3 regions of the Microbacterium sp. NPDC055455 genome follow, and region 3 is predicted to be linked to each of the others. Evidence: predicted binding sites of a transcription regulator. Region 3 holds the regulator's gene; each other region holds the start of a gene.
The links. Region 3 encodes HspR, which represses chaperone genes until heat shock. Its sites were predicted from a motif close to AAGTTGAGTCNNNNNGACTCAACTT; they were not measured.
Positions count from the first base shown of each region.

Region 1 (3,269 bases), on a different contig from region 3:
CGTTCCGGCCTTCGGCGTGAGTCGACAGACTGCCTCGCGGAATCGCCGTGATGCGCGCATCGTGCTCCTATCGACTCGGTAACGCCCTGCAGATCGCACGGGGCGTGCTTTAGCCTGGTGGCGATGAGCGCCTACGTCTCGGCGTTCGAGCTGTTCTCCATCGGCGTAGGACCCTCGAGCTCCCACACGGTCGGCCCCATGCGGGCGGCCCACGACTTCGCCGTGCGGCTGCGCGCCTGCGGTGCGCTGCCCCGCGTGCGGCGGGTCACCTGCACGCTCTACGGCTCGCTCGGCGCGACCGGCATCGGCCACGGCACGCCGGACGCGGTGGTCGCAGGCCTGCAGGGACACGAACCCGAGACGGTGGATCCGGATGCCGTCCGTGCGGCGTGGAGCGGATGGCCCGACGGCGAGACGCTCGCCGTCGCGGGCGTCCACGCCGTACCGTTCCGGCGCGACGACGTCGTCTTCGCGCCGCGGACCAGGCTGCCCGCGCACCCGAACGCGATGACGCTGGAGGCGTGGGCATCCGCTGACGACGGCCCGGCACGCGCGCTGAGCGGTCCCGGCATCCGCGAGACCGGCGCGTCCGCCGCGACGGTCGAGATCGAGCCGGTGTCCGGTGCCGGCCTCATCGCCCGCGAGACGTACTACTCGGTCGGAGGCGGATTCATCCGCCGCGAGGGTGACCCGTCGACCGGCGCGGGCGCCACTGCGTCAGCGTCTGTGTACCCGATGGATTTCGACAGCGCCGAGCAGCTGCTGGCGCTGTGCGATGAGCGGGGCCTCACGATCGCCGAGGCCGCCCGCCTCAACGAGACGGCGCTTCGCAGCGAGGAGCAGGTCGCCGAGGGGCTGGACGCCATCTGGGATGCGATGGCCGCCTGCGTCGAGGCCGGTCTGCGCGCCGACGGCGTGCTGCCGGGCATGCTGGGCGTGAAGCGGCGTGCCGCTGCCATCCGCGCACAGCTCGAGACGGCGGAAGCGGACGGTCGCCGCGAACTCCCGGGGGAGTGGCTCGGTGCCTTCGCGCTCGCGGTCAACGAGGAGAACGCCGCCGGTGGCCGCGTGGTGACCGCGCCCACGAACGGCGCCGCGGGGATCGTGCCCGCCGTGGCGATGTACTGGTGGCGCTTCCTCGCCGATTCGGGGCTCGGCGCCGGCAACGCGGTCACCCCGTACGGCGAGCTCGTCGGCAGCGCCCTCCTCGGCTACCACGGGCATGCCGCCGCGCCCGAGGCGATCGCCGGGTGGGACGAGCGCGAGGTCGCCGAGGCGAACCGTCGCCGCGGCATCCGTCGGTATCTCCTCACCGCGACGGCGCTCGGCTCTCTCTTCAAGGCGAACGCGTCGATCTCGGGGGCCGAGGGCGGCTGCCAGGCCGAGGTCGGGTCGGCGTGCGCGATGGCCGCCGGCGGGCTCACCGCCGTGATGGGCGGCACCAACCGCCAGATCGAGAACGCGGCCGAGATCGCGATGGAGCACCATCTCGGCCTCACCTGCGACCCGGTCGGCGGGCTGGTGCAGATTCCGTGCATCGAGCGCAACGCGATCGCGGCGTCCACCGCCGTCACTGCGGCGCGGCTCGCGCTGCGCGGCGACGGCTCGCACTACGTCTCGCTCGATGCGGTGGTCGAGACGATGCGGCAGACGGGGATCGACATGTCGCACAAGTACAAGGAGACCAGCGAGGGCGGGCTCGCGGTCAACGTCATCGAGTGCTGACGCGTTCGTTCACGGCGAACGGCGGATCTAGCACTCGCACCCCTCGAGTGCTAATCTGTGATTAGTTGAGTCGACTCGACTCAACTCCAAGAACGAGAGGAGACAACCATGGCTACGTATGACCCGTTCCGTGATCTCGATCGTCTGGCGTCGAGTCTCTTCGACACGCGACGCGGCCCGCGCCGCATGCCGATGGACCTGTACCGCGATGGCGACCACTATGTCCTGACCGCCGATCTGCCGGGCATCGACCCGGGATCCGTCGACATCGACGTGGACGGCCAGCTGCTGACCATCCGCGCCGAGCGCACCCTCCACAGCGGCGAAGACGTCAAGTGGATCACCCGTGAGCGCGAGGCCGCGAGCTTCCTGCGGCAGCTCAACCTCGGCCAGGGGATCGACACCGACAGCATCTCCGCCAGCTATAACAACGGCGTGCTGAGCGTCACGATCCCCGTCAGCGAGAAGGCGAAGCCGCGCAAGGTCGAGGTGACGACCGAGGGGTCGTCGCCCACCATCCAGGCGCACGAGTCCACCTCGGACGCGCCGCAGCCCATCGAGCAGTGACCGGCTGAGCCGCACACGATCGACGGATGCCTCGTCCCCACGTCGGGGACGGGGCATCCCGTCTTTCCGCACGGCCCGGGAGCGAGGCCGCAGCAGCCGGTCCGGGCCCGCTCAGCCTCCGCTGCGGCGGCCGCGGCGGACGCGATCGAGCGTCTCGCCCGCGGCGACTCCGGCGAGCACGACGGAGGCGGCGACGGTGAGCCACAGCGCACCGATCCCGCCCGAGGCCAGCGCCACCGCGCCGACGACCAGCAGCGCCGCGATGCCCGCGAGCTGGGCACGCGCCCACCGCTGCTCGAGCACGCGCCGGAAGAGGACGCAGCCGATCAGGAACAGCAGCGGGCCCAGCAGCACGGCGACCGTGGGCGCGAAGCCGGCTGCCCGCGGATGGGCGAGGGCCTCCTTGTCGCCCACGCTCAGCGCGACGATCCCGCCGATGATGGCGAGGTGGATCCAGGTATACGCCGTCCGCGCGAGGCGGCCGGGCTCGTCGGCCGCCTCGATCGCCTCCGAGCCCAAGCGCTCGCCGTGATCGAAGTAGATCCACCAGATGGCGGCCGCGGCGGCGAACGCCGCCGCCATGGCGATGATGGACTCGGCCGATGACTCCTTCGCCACGAAGGCGAACCCGGTGACCAGGAGCCCCTCGCCCAGGGCGATGAGGACGAACAGGGCCGTGCGCTCGGCGATATGGGGCCCGGAGAGGTCCCAGGCGCCGATGAGCACGCGGCCGCGTCCGGGGACGGGGAAGCCGAGGATGGTGCCGAGGAGCTCCACGGCGAGGGCGGCCGCCCAGAGCGGCAGCTGCCACCACAGCGGCAGCAGTGCCCCGGCGATCCACAGGCCCGCGGCCACAGCCGTCCAGACCAGCACCAGCGTGAAGTCGTGCGACACCTGGCGGTCATGGCGACGCGTCGCCCACACGATGAACGCCGTGCGGCCGATCTGCAGCACGACGTAGGCGAGGGCGAATGCCC
Region 1 covers NZ_JBSHLB010000003.1:319,656-322,924, reverse strand. The annotation lists gene ACWGUG_RS11280 (VOC family protein) at 1-20, shown strand, start outside; gene ACWGUG_RS11275 (L-serine ammonia-lyase, iron-sulfur-dependent, subunit alpha) at 124-1,725, shown strand; gene ACWGUG_RS11270 (Hsp20/alpha crystallin family protein) at 1,834-2,292, shown strand; gene ACWGUG_RS11265 (low temperature requirement protein A) at 2,404-3,269, opposite strand, start outside.
Region 1: the regulator HspR is predicted to act here: its motif matches at 1,788-1,812, upstream of ACWGUG_RS11270 (Hsp20/alpha crystallin family protein).

Region 2 (3,269 bases), on a different contig from region 3:
GATCTCGTCGAACAGCACGATCGAGTACGGGTTGCGCCGCACGCGCTCGGTGAGCTGGCCGGCCTCGTCGTAGCCGACGTATCCGGGAGGAGCGCCGACCAGCCGCGACACCGTGTGCCGCTCGCCGAACTCGCTCATGTCGAAGCGGATGACGGCGCCCTCGTCGTCGAAGAGACTCGCCGCGAGCGCCTTGGCGAGCTCCGTCTTGCCGACGCCCGTCGGGCCGAGGAAGAGGAACGACCCGACCGGGCGCCGGGCGTCGCCCATGCCCGTGCGGTTGCGTCGCACCGCCTTGGCGACGGCGGTCACTGCGTCGTCCTGGCCGATCACACGGCCGTGCAGCTCGTCCTCGAGCGCCGCGAGGCGCTCCCGCTCGGTCTCGGTGAGGCGGTTCACCGGGATGCCGGTCGCACGGCTGATCACCGCGGCGATCTCCGGCTCGTCGACGATCGCATCCGCGCGGGTCGCGGCGCCGGCAGCGGTCGCCCGCTCGATCCGCCCCTGCACGTCGCCGATCTCGTCGCGGATGCGCGACGCCTCCTCATAGTGCTCGGCCGAGACGGCGGCGTTCTTGTCCGCCTCGAGGGTCGCCAGCCGCTCGATCAGACCGCTCACGTCGACCTGGGCGCCCAGCCGCAGCCGCAGCCGCGCACCGGCCTGGTCGATGAGGTCGATCGCCTTGTCGGGCAGGACGCGCTCGGTGAGATAGCGGTCGCTGAGCTCGACGGCGGCCCGCAGCGCCTCGTCGGTGTACACGATGCCGTGGTGCTCCTCGTACGCGGACTTGAGGCCCCGCAGGATGAGCACGGCGTCCTCGATCGAGGGCTCGCCCACCTTCACCGGCTGGAACCGGCGCTCCAGCGCCGGGTCCTTCTCGATGAGGCGGTACTCCTTGAGCGTGGTCGCACCGACGAGGTGCAGGTCGCCGCGCGCGAGCCGTGGCTTGAGGATGTTCCCCGCGTCCATGCCGCCGTCACCGGCGCCGCCCGCACCGACGACGGTGTGCACCTCGTCGATGAAGACGATCAGCTCGCTTTTGCGGGCGGCGATCTCGTCCATCGTCTTGGTGAGGCGCTCCTCGAAGTCGCCGCGGTAGCGCGTGCCCGCGAGCATCGCGGGCAGGTCGAGCGAGACCACGCGCCGGCCGAGCAGCTGCTCCGGCACCGCGCCGTCGACGATGGCCTGGGCGAGTCCCTCCACGATGGCGGTCTTGCCCACGCCGGCCTCGCCGACGAGCACGGGGTTGTTCTTGGTGCGGCGGCTCAGGATCTCGATCGTCTGCTCGATCTCGTCGGCCCGCCCGATCACCGGGTCGAGTTCGCCGGCCGCGGCGCGAGCGGTCAGGTCGGTGCCGTACGCGGCGAGCATGGGGGTGCCGGATGCCGCGGCATCCGTCTCGTCATCGCCGTCGGGTGCCGCAGACGGCGACACCGTCTCGCGGGCGCCCTGCGTGAGCGCCTCGGCGGTCACGCCGGCCCGTGCCAGCACCTGACCGGCAGGGGTGTCCTGCGCCAGCACCAGCGCGAAGAAGAGGTGCTCGGGGTCGACGTACGTCGAGCCGGATGAGCGCGCCACCTGGAAGGCGTGGAACAGGGCGCGCTGCACCGACGAGGTGACGACGGCCCCGTCGACGTCGGCAGCCGCCGACGCGGCGGGGAGGCGGTCCTCCGCGGCGCGCACGATCGCCGCGACGTCGGCGCCGATGCGACGGACCGCGTCCCGGGCCGGGGGCTCGGAGACGAGGACGCGCAGCACGTGGAGGGCGTCCAGCTCGTGCTGGCCGCGCTCGAGCGCGTACCTGCCGGCGCGCTGGAGGAGCTCCTGCGTGCGGGCGCCGAGGTACCGGCTGAGATCGATGGAGCGCTCTGCGCGCGCACGCTCCCCCGCGAGGTAGCGTGCCAGGAACTCGTCGAACGAGCTCTCCTCGCCGCCGGCCTGTGGGGTGAGGTCTTCGGGCATTCCGTCTCTCCTGAACTTGAGTGGACGAGTATCAAGTCTTGAACTTGATACCTGCGATGTCAACTTCAACGCGAGCTCGGGCGCGGGCTATTCCCGGCGATGACGGCTCAGTCGCGCCCGCCGGGCGGGCCGAGGATCAGCAGCACCACGAAGAGCGCGATCACCGCGAGCGCGATGAGCGCACCGAGAACCCACGGCCGCCGCAGGAACCAGCGCATCAGCCGGTCGAACCAGCTCGCGTCCCGCGGGTCATCGGTCGCCTCCAGCCGCCACGCTCCTGCCAGCCGTCCGGTGCGCTGCAGCCACAGCTCGGTCGGGATCGTCGCATAGGGGATCACGGCACTGACGAGTGCGACGGCGGTCGGGGCGACCCGCCACCGGTTGTTCAGCGCGACGAGGACGACCGTCGCCGCGTACGACAGGAAGATGAAGCCGTGGATGCCGCCGCCGATGGTGACGCCCGGCGCCCACCCCGTGGCGGCACGGGCGATGAGTCCGGCGATGAGGAGGGTCCAGGAGACGGCTTCCGCGATGGCGAGGAAGCGGAACAGGGAATGCGGGTTGCGAAACACACCTTCAGCGTAGCTGAAACTCCTTCAGGTCCCCTGAAGGCGTGTGGGGCGGTCCAACCCGTAGGGCTCCTCATGGAGTCCCTCGAGCGCGGTGGCGAGTTCCGGCGCGCCCTCCGCGAGGGCGGCGTCGAGCCTGGCCAGTCGCTCCTCGGCTGCCCGAAGCACCGCGCCGCCACGGTCGGTGACGCGAAGATCGGACGCCGCTCCGGCATGCGCGGTGGCGTCGGCGACGAGTCCGGCGTCCACGAGGGTCTGCACGGCGGTGTGCGCGGACTGCACTGTGATCTGAGAGCGGCGGGCGAGCTCGCTGAAGGAGATGCCCGGGGTCACGTCGATGTGCGCGAGCAGCCCGTACTTCCTGGTGGTGAGCCCGAGGTCGCGCAGCTGGGCGCCGAGGTGCTGGTCCCACACGCTCGCCACCGTCAGCAGCGCGATGACGGGGCTGAACGGACGCTCGGACACGGGCTAAATGCTAGCCCCCGGCGCGTCCGAGCGCCGCTCATCCGCGGCCGGGCGGCCGATCCATCCCACGCGGCGACCGCTACCGTGGGACGGTGACGTTCTCGATCGACGGTCTGCGGCGGTGGCCCGACGTCGAGGCTCCCGATCTCCTGGCGGCGGATGCTGCGGACCGGCTGCTCCTCGACGAATCGGCCGCCGCCCGTCGCAGAGCCGACGCCGGCGAGCTCGTCGTCATCGGCGACGGCTACGGCGCCCTCACGCTGGGCGCAGCGGCCG
Region 2 covers NZ_JBSHLB010000005.1:30,581-33,849, forward strand. The annotation lists gene ACWGUG_RS13645 (ATP-dependent Clp protease ATP-binding subunit) at 1-1,959, opposite strand, end outside; gene ACWGUG_RS13650 (DUF3817 domain-containing protein) at 2,067-2,531, opposite strand; gene ACWGUG_RS13655 (MarR family winged helix-turn-helix transcriptional regulator) at 2,556-2,993, opposite strand; gene ACWGUG_RS13660 (class I SAM-dependent methyltransferase) at 3,086-3,269, shown strand, end outside.
Region 2: the regulator HspR is predicted to act here: its motif matches at 1,973-1,997, upstream of ACWGUG_RS13645 (ATP-dependent Clp protease ATP-binding subunit).

Region 3 (3,269 bases):
GGCCTGCTGCCCGTGCTCGACGACCTCGACCGTGCCGAGAAGCACGGCGACCTCGAGGAGGGCTCGCCGTTCGCGGCGATCGCCGAGAAGCTCCGCGGCGTCGCCGAGCGGATCGGGCTCAGCACCTACGGTGCGTCCGGCGAGGTGTTCGACCCGCAGCAGCACGAGGCCATCTTCCAGGCGCCGACCCCGGGTGTGACCGAGACGACGATCCTCGAGGTCGTCGAGATCGGCTATCGGCTCGGCTCGGTGGAACTGCGTCCGGCGAAGGTCGTCGTCGCTGTGCCGGCCGAGTAGCACCGGAGAGGGGCATCCATGGCCAGTCAGGACTGGTTCGACAAGGACTTCTACTCGGTGCTCGGCGTCGCCAAGGACGTCAGCGAGGCGGACCTGAAGAAGACGTACCGCAAGCTCGCCCGCCGGTACCACCCCGACTCCAACCAGGGTGACGCGGCCGCCGAGGCGAAGTTCAAGGAGGTCAGCGAGGCGTACTCGGTGCTCTCCGACCCCGAGCAGCGCAAGGAGTACGACCAGATCCGCGCAATGGGCTCGGGTGCCCGCTTCACCGCGGGCGGCCAGGGCGGCGCCGGGGGCTTCGAGGATGTCTTCTCGATGTTCAACCAGGGCCGCGGTGCCCGGTACCAGTCCGCCGAGGACTTCGACGACATCTTCGCGATGTTCAATCAGCAGCAGCGCGGCACCGGGTTCGGCACGGGCCGGTTCGGGCAGCCGAGCGGGGGCTTCCGCGGCTACGGCGGCCCGACCCGGGGCGCCGACGTCACGGCGCGCACGACGATCGACTTCATCACGGCGACCAAGGGCGAGACGATCACGCTCCAGGGCGACGACGGCAAGCCTTTCAAGGTGAAGATCCCGGCCGGCGTGTCCGACGGGCAGAAGATCCGGCTCCGCGGCCGCGGCCGCCCGTCGCCCGACGGCGGCGAGCACGGCGACGTCGTGGTGCAGGTGGCCGTGCGGCCGCATCCGGTCTTCACGCGGGAGGGCCTGAACCTCCGGGTGGTCGTGCCGGTGACGTTCACCGAGGCGACGCTGGGTGCGACCATCGAGGTGCCGACCCTCGGCGGCGACCCGGTGCGGCTGCGCGTCGCGCCGGGCACCCCCTCCGGCCGCGTTCTGCGGGTGAAGGGTCGAGGAGTGCAGACGAGCAAGGGCACCGGCGATCTGCTCGCCGAGGTGCAGGTGGCCGTGCCGTCGCACCTCGACGACGCCGCCCGCGAGGCGCTCGAGCGGTTCCAGAGCCTGGAGCCGAAGGAGAACCCGCGCGCCGACCTCATGACGAAGGCGCGGGGCTGACATCCTCGTTTCGGGACGTGAGGAGGTGACGATGATGACCGAGAACGAGATCGACGAGGATGCCCCGATCTTCGCGATCGCCGTCGCCGCCGAACTGTCGGGCATGCACCCGCAGACGCTCCGTCAGTACGACCGGCTGGGTCTGGTCGTGCCCGACCGCACGCAGGGCGGCTCCCGGCGGTACTCACTGCGCCACGTGGAGCAGCTTCGCGAGGTCGCGCGCATGTCGTCCGACGGCATCGGCCTTCCGGCGATCATGCGCATCCTCGAGCTCGAGAACCGCGTGCAGGAGCTCCACGGCCGCGTGCGCGACCTCGAGGACCGCATGCGCGCCGAGCTCGAGAAGCGCCCGGGCGCGCGCGTCTTCGCGGCCGGCTCGACGGGCTCGGTGGTGACGCTGCGGCACGGCACCCGTGTGCGCCGGGCGACCGAGATCGTCGTGTGGCGCCCGCGCACACCGATCGCGCCGGCGACCGGCGATGCCGATCGGCCCGGCGGTCCGGCATCCTGAGCGGACGCCTCAGCGGCGGCTGGGGCGCAGCGCGCGCCAGATGATGAACGTGCCGGCGGCCACGATCGCCAGCGGCCAGGCGAGGTTCAGCACGAGGAGCCACTCCGACGCTCCCGCCAGCACGACGAGCGCGGCGATCGCGAGCGCCCCGGCAGGGATCAGCGCCCACCACCGGCGCGTCTGGCCGCCGGGCAGCAGCGCGACCAGGGCGAACGTCACGGCCGCGCCGGTCAGGAAGACGGCCCCGACGACGGGACCGCTCGCCGCCGCCGCGATGGCGATGACGATCGAGAGCGTCAGCAGCACCCCGGCCGGGATGATCGCCCACCAGCGGCGGTGGTCTCGCAGGTAGATCGCCGCGAAGCCGACGCCGAGCAGGGCCAGCATCGGCACCTCGGTCCACTGGCCGAGTCCGTCGGGGTCGAGTTCCATCAGCGGTGTGACGGCGGCGCCGGCGAGCGCCGCACCGGGGATGGCGGCCCACCACGCGACGGCGTCGGCGAGGAACACGTACCAGAACGCGCCGCTCGCCACGGCCAGCACAGCGGCCCAGACGGGGCCGGGGATCGTCGCCCACCCGGCGGTCTGGATGAACAGCAGCACGCCGGCGACGAGGACGACCGCGCCGAGGGTGATCTGCACGGGCAGGCGCTTCATGATGTGCCTCACTTCCGGATCGGGCCCGCGAGGGCTCCACCGCACACGCTACGAGCGTGCGGGCACGCCCGGGTGAGCCGAAGGTCCCGTGGTGTCCGTGCGCCGGTGCAGCCGGTTACGCGGAAGCCACGGGTGCGACACCATGGGGGCATGGCGACCCTCGACGACGTGCGCGCCATCGCGCTCGACCTGCCGGAGGTGGTCGAGCGCGTCGACGGGCACCGCGGCGGGGCGACCTGGCGCACGCCGGCCGGCGCCTTCGTCTGTCAGCGCGGCCCGAGCCGGCGCGACCTCGAGCAGCTCGAGGCGCTCGGCCGCAGCTGGCCGGCGGGCGACATCGTGGGCGTGCGCACCGACGGACTCCAGGTGAAGGAGGCGCTGCTCGAGACGTATCCCGACGCGTTCTTCACCATCCCGCACTTCGACGGCTTTCCCGCGGTGCTCGTGCGGCTCGACGCCGTCGCCACCGATCACCTGCGCGAGGTGATCACCGACGCCTGGCTGCTCAAGGTCGCCAAGCGCGTCGGACGGGAGTGGCTCGAGTCCCACCCGCCGTCCGCCTGACGCCGGGCACGGAATCGGAGGTTCTCGGCGACACGCCGGGCCGAGGCATCCGTGATCCGGCGTGTCTGCACAGACGTCCGACGCTGTGCGCGCACGCCGCCGCCAGGGCCGCGGTCAGACCGCGTCGACGTTGCGGTGCCGGCGGAAGAGATCCCAGTCGGCGTACGAGAGCGCGGCGTACGCGTACGCCCACTCCAGGATCGCCTCGCCCACGGCCTTGCCG
Region 3 covers NZ_JBSHLB010000001.1:516,472-519,740, reverse strand. The annotation lists gene ACWGUG_RS02240 (nucleotide exchange factor GrpE) at 1-297, shown strand, start outside; gene ACWGUG_RS02235 (DnaJ C-terminal domain-containing protein) at 316-1,314, shown strand; gene ACWGUG_RS02230 (heat shock protein transcriptional repressor HspR) at 1,346-1,825, shown strand; gene ACWGUG_RS02225 (hypothetical protein) at 1,835-2,482, opposite strand; gene ACWGUG_RS02220 (MmcQ/YjbR family DNA-binding protein) at 2,633-3,046, shown strand; gene ACWGUG_RS02215 (DUF2252 domain-containing protein) at 3,161-3,269, opposite strand, start outside.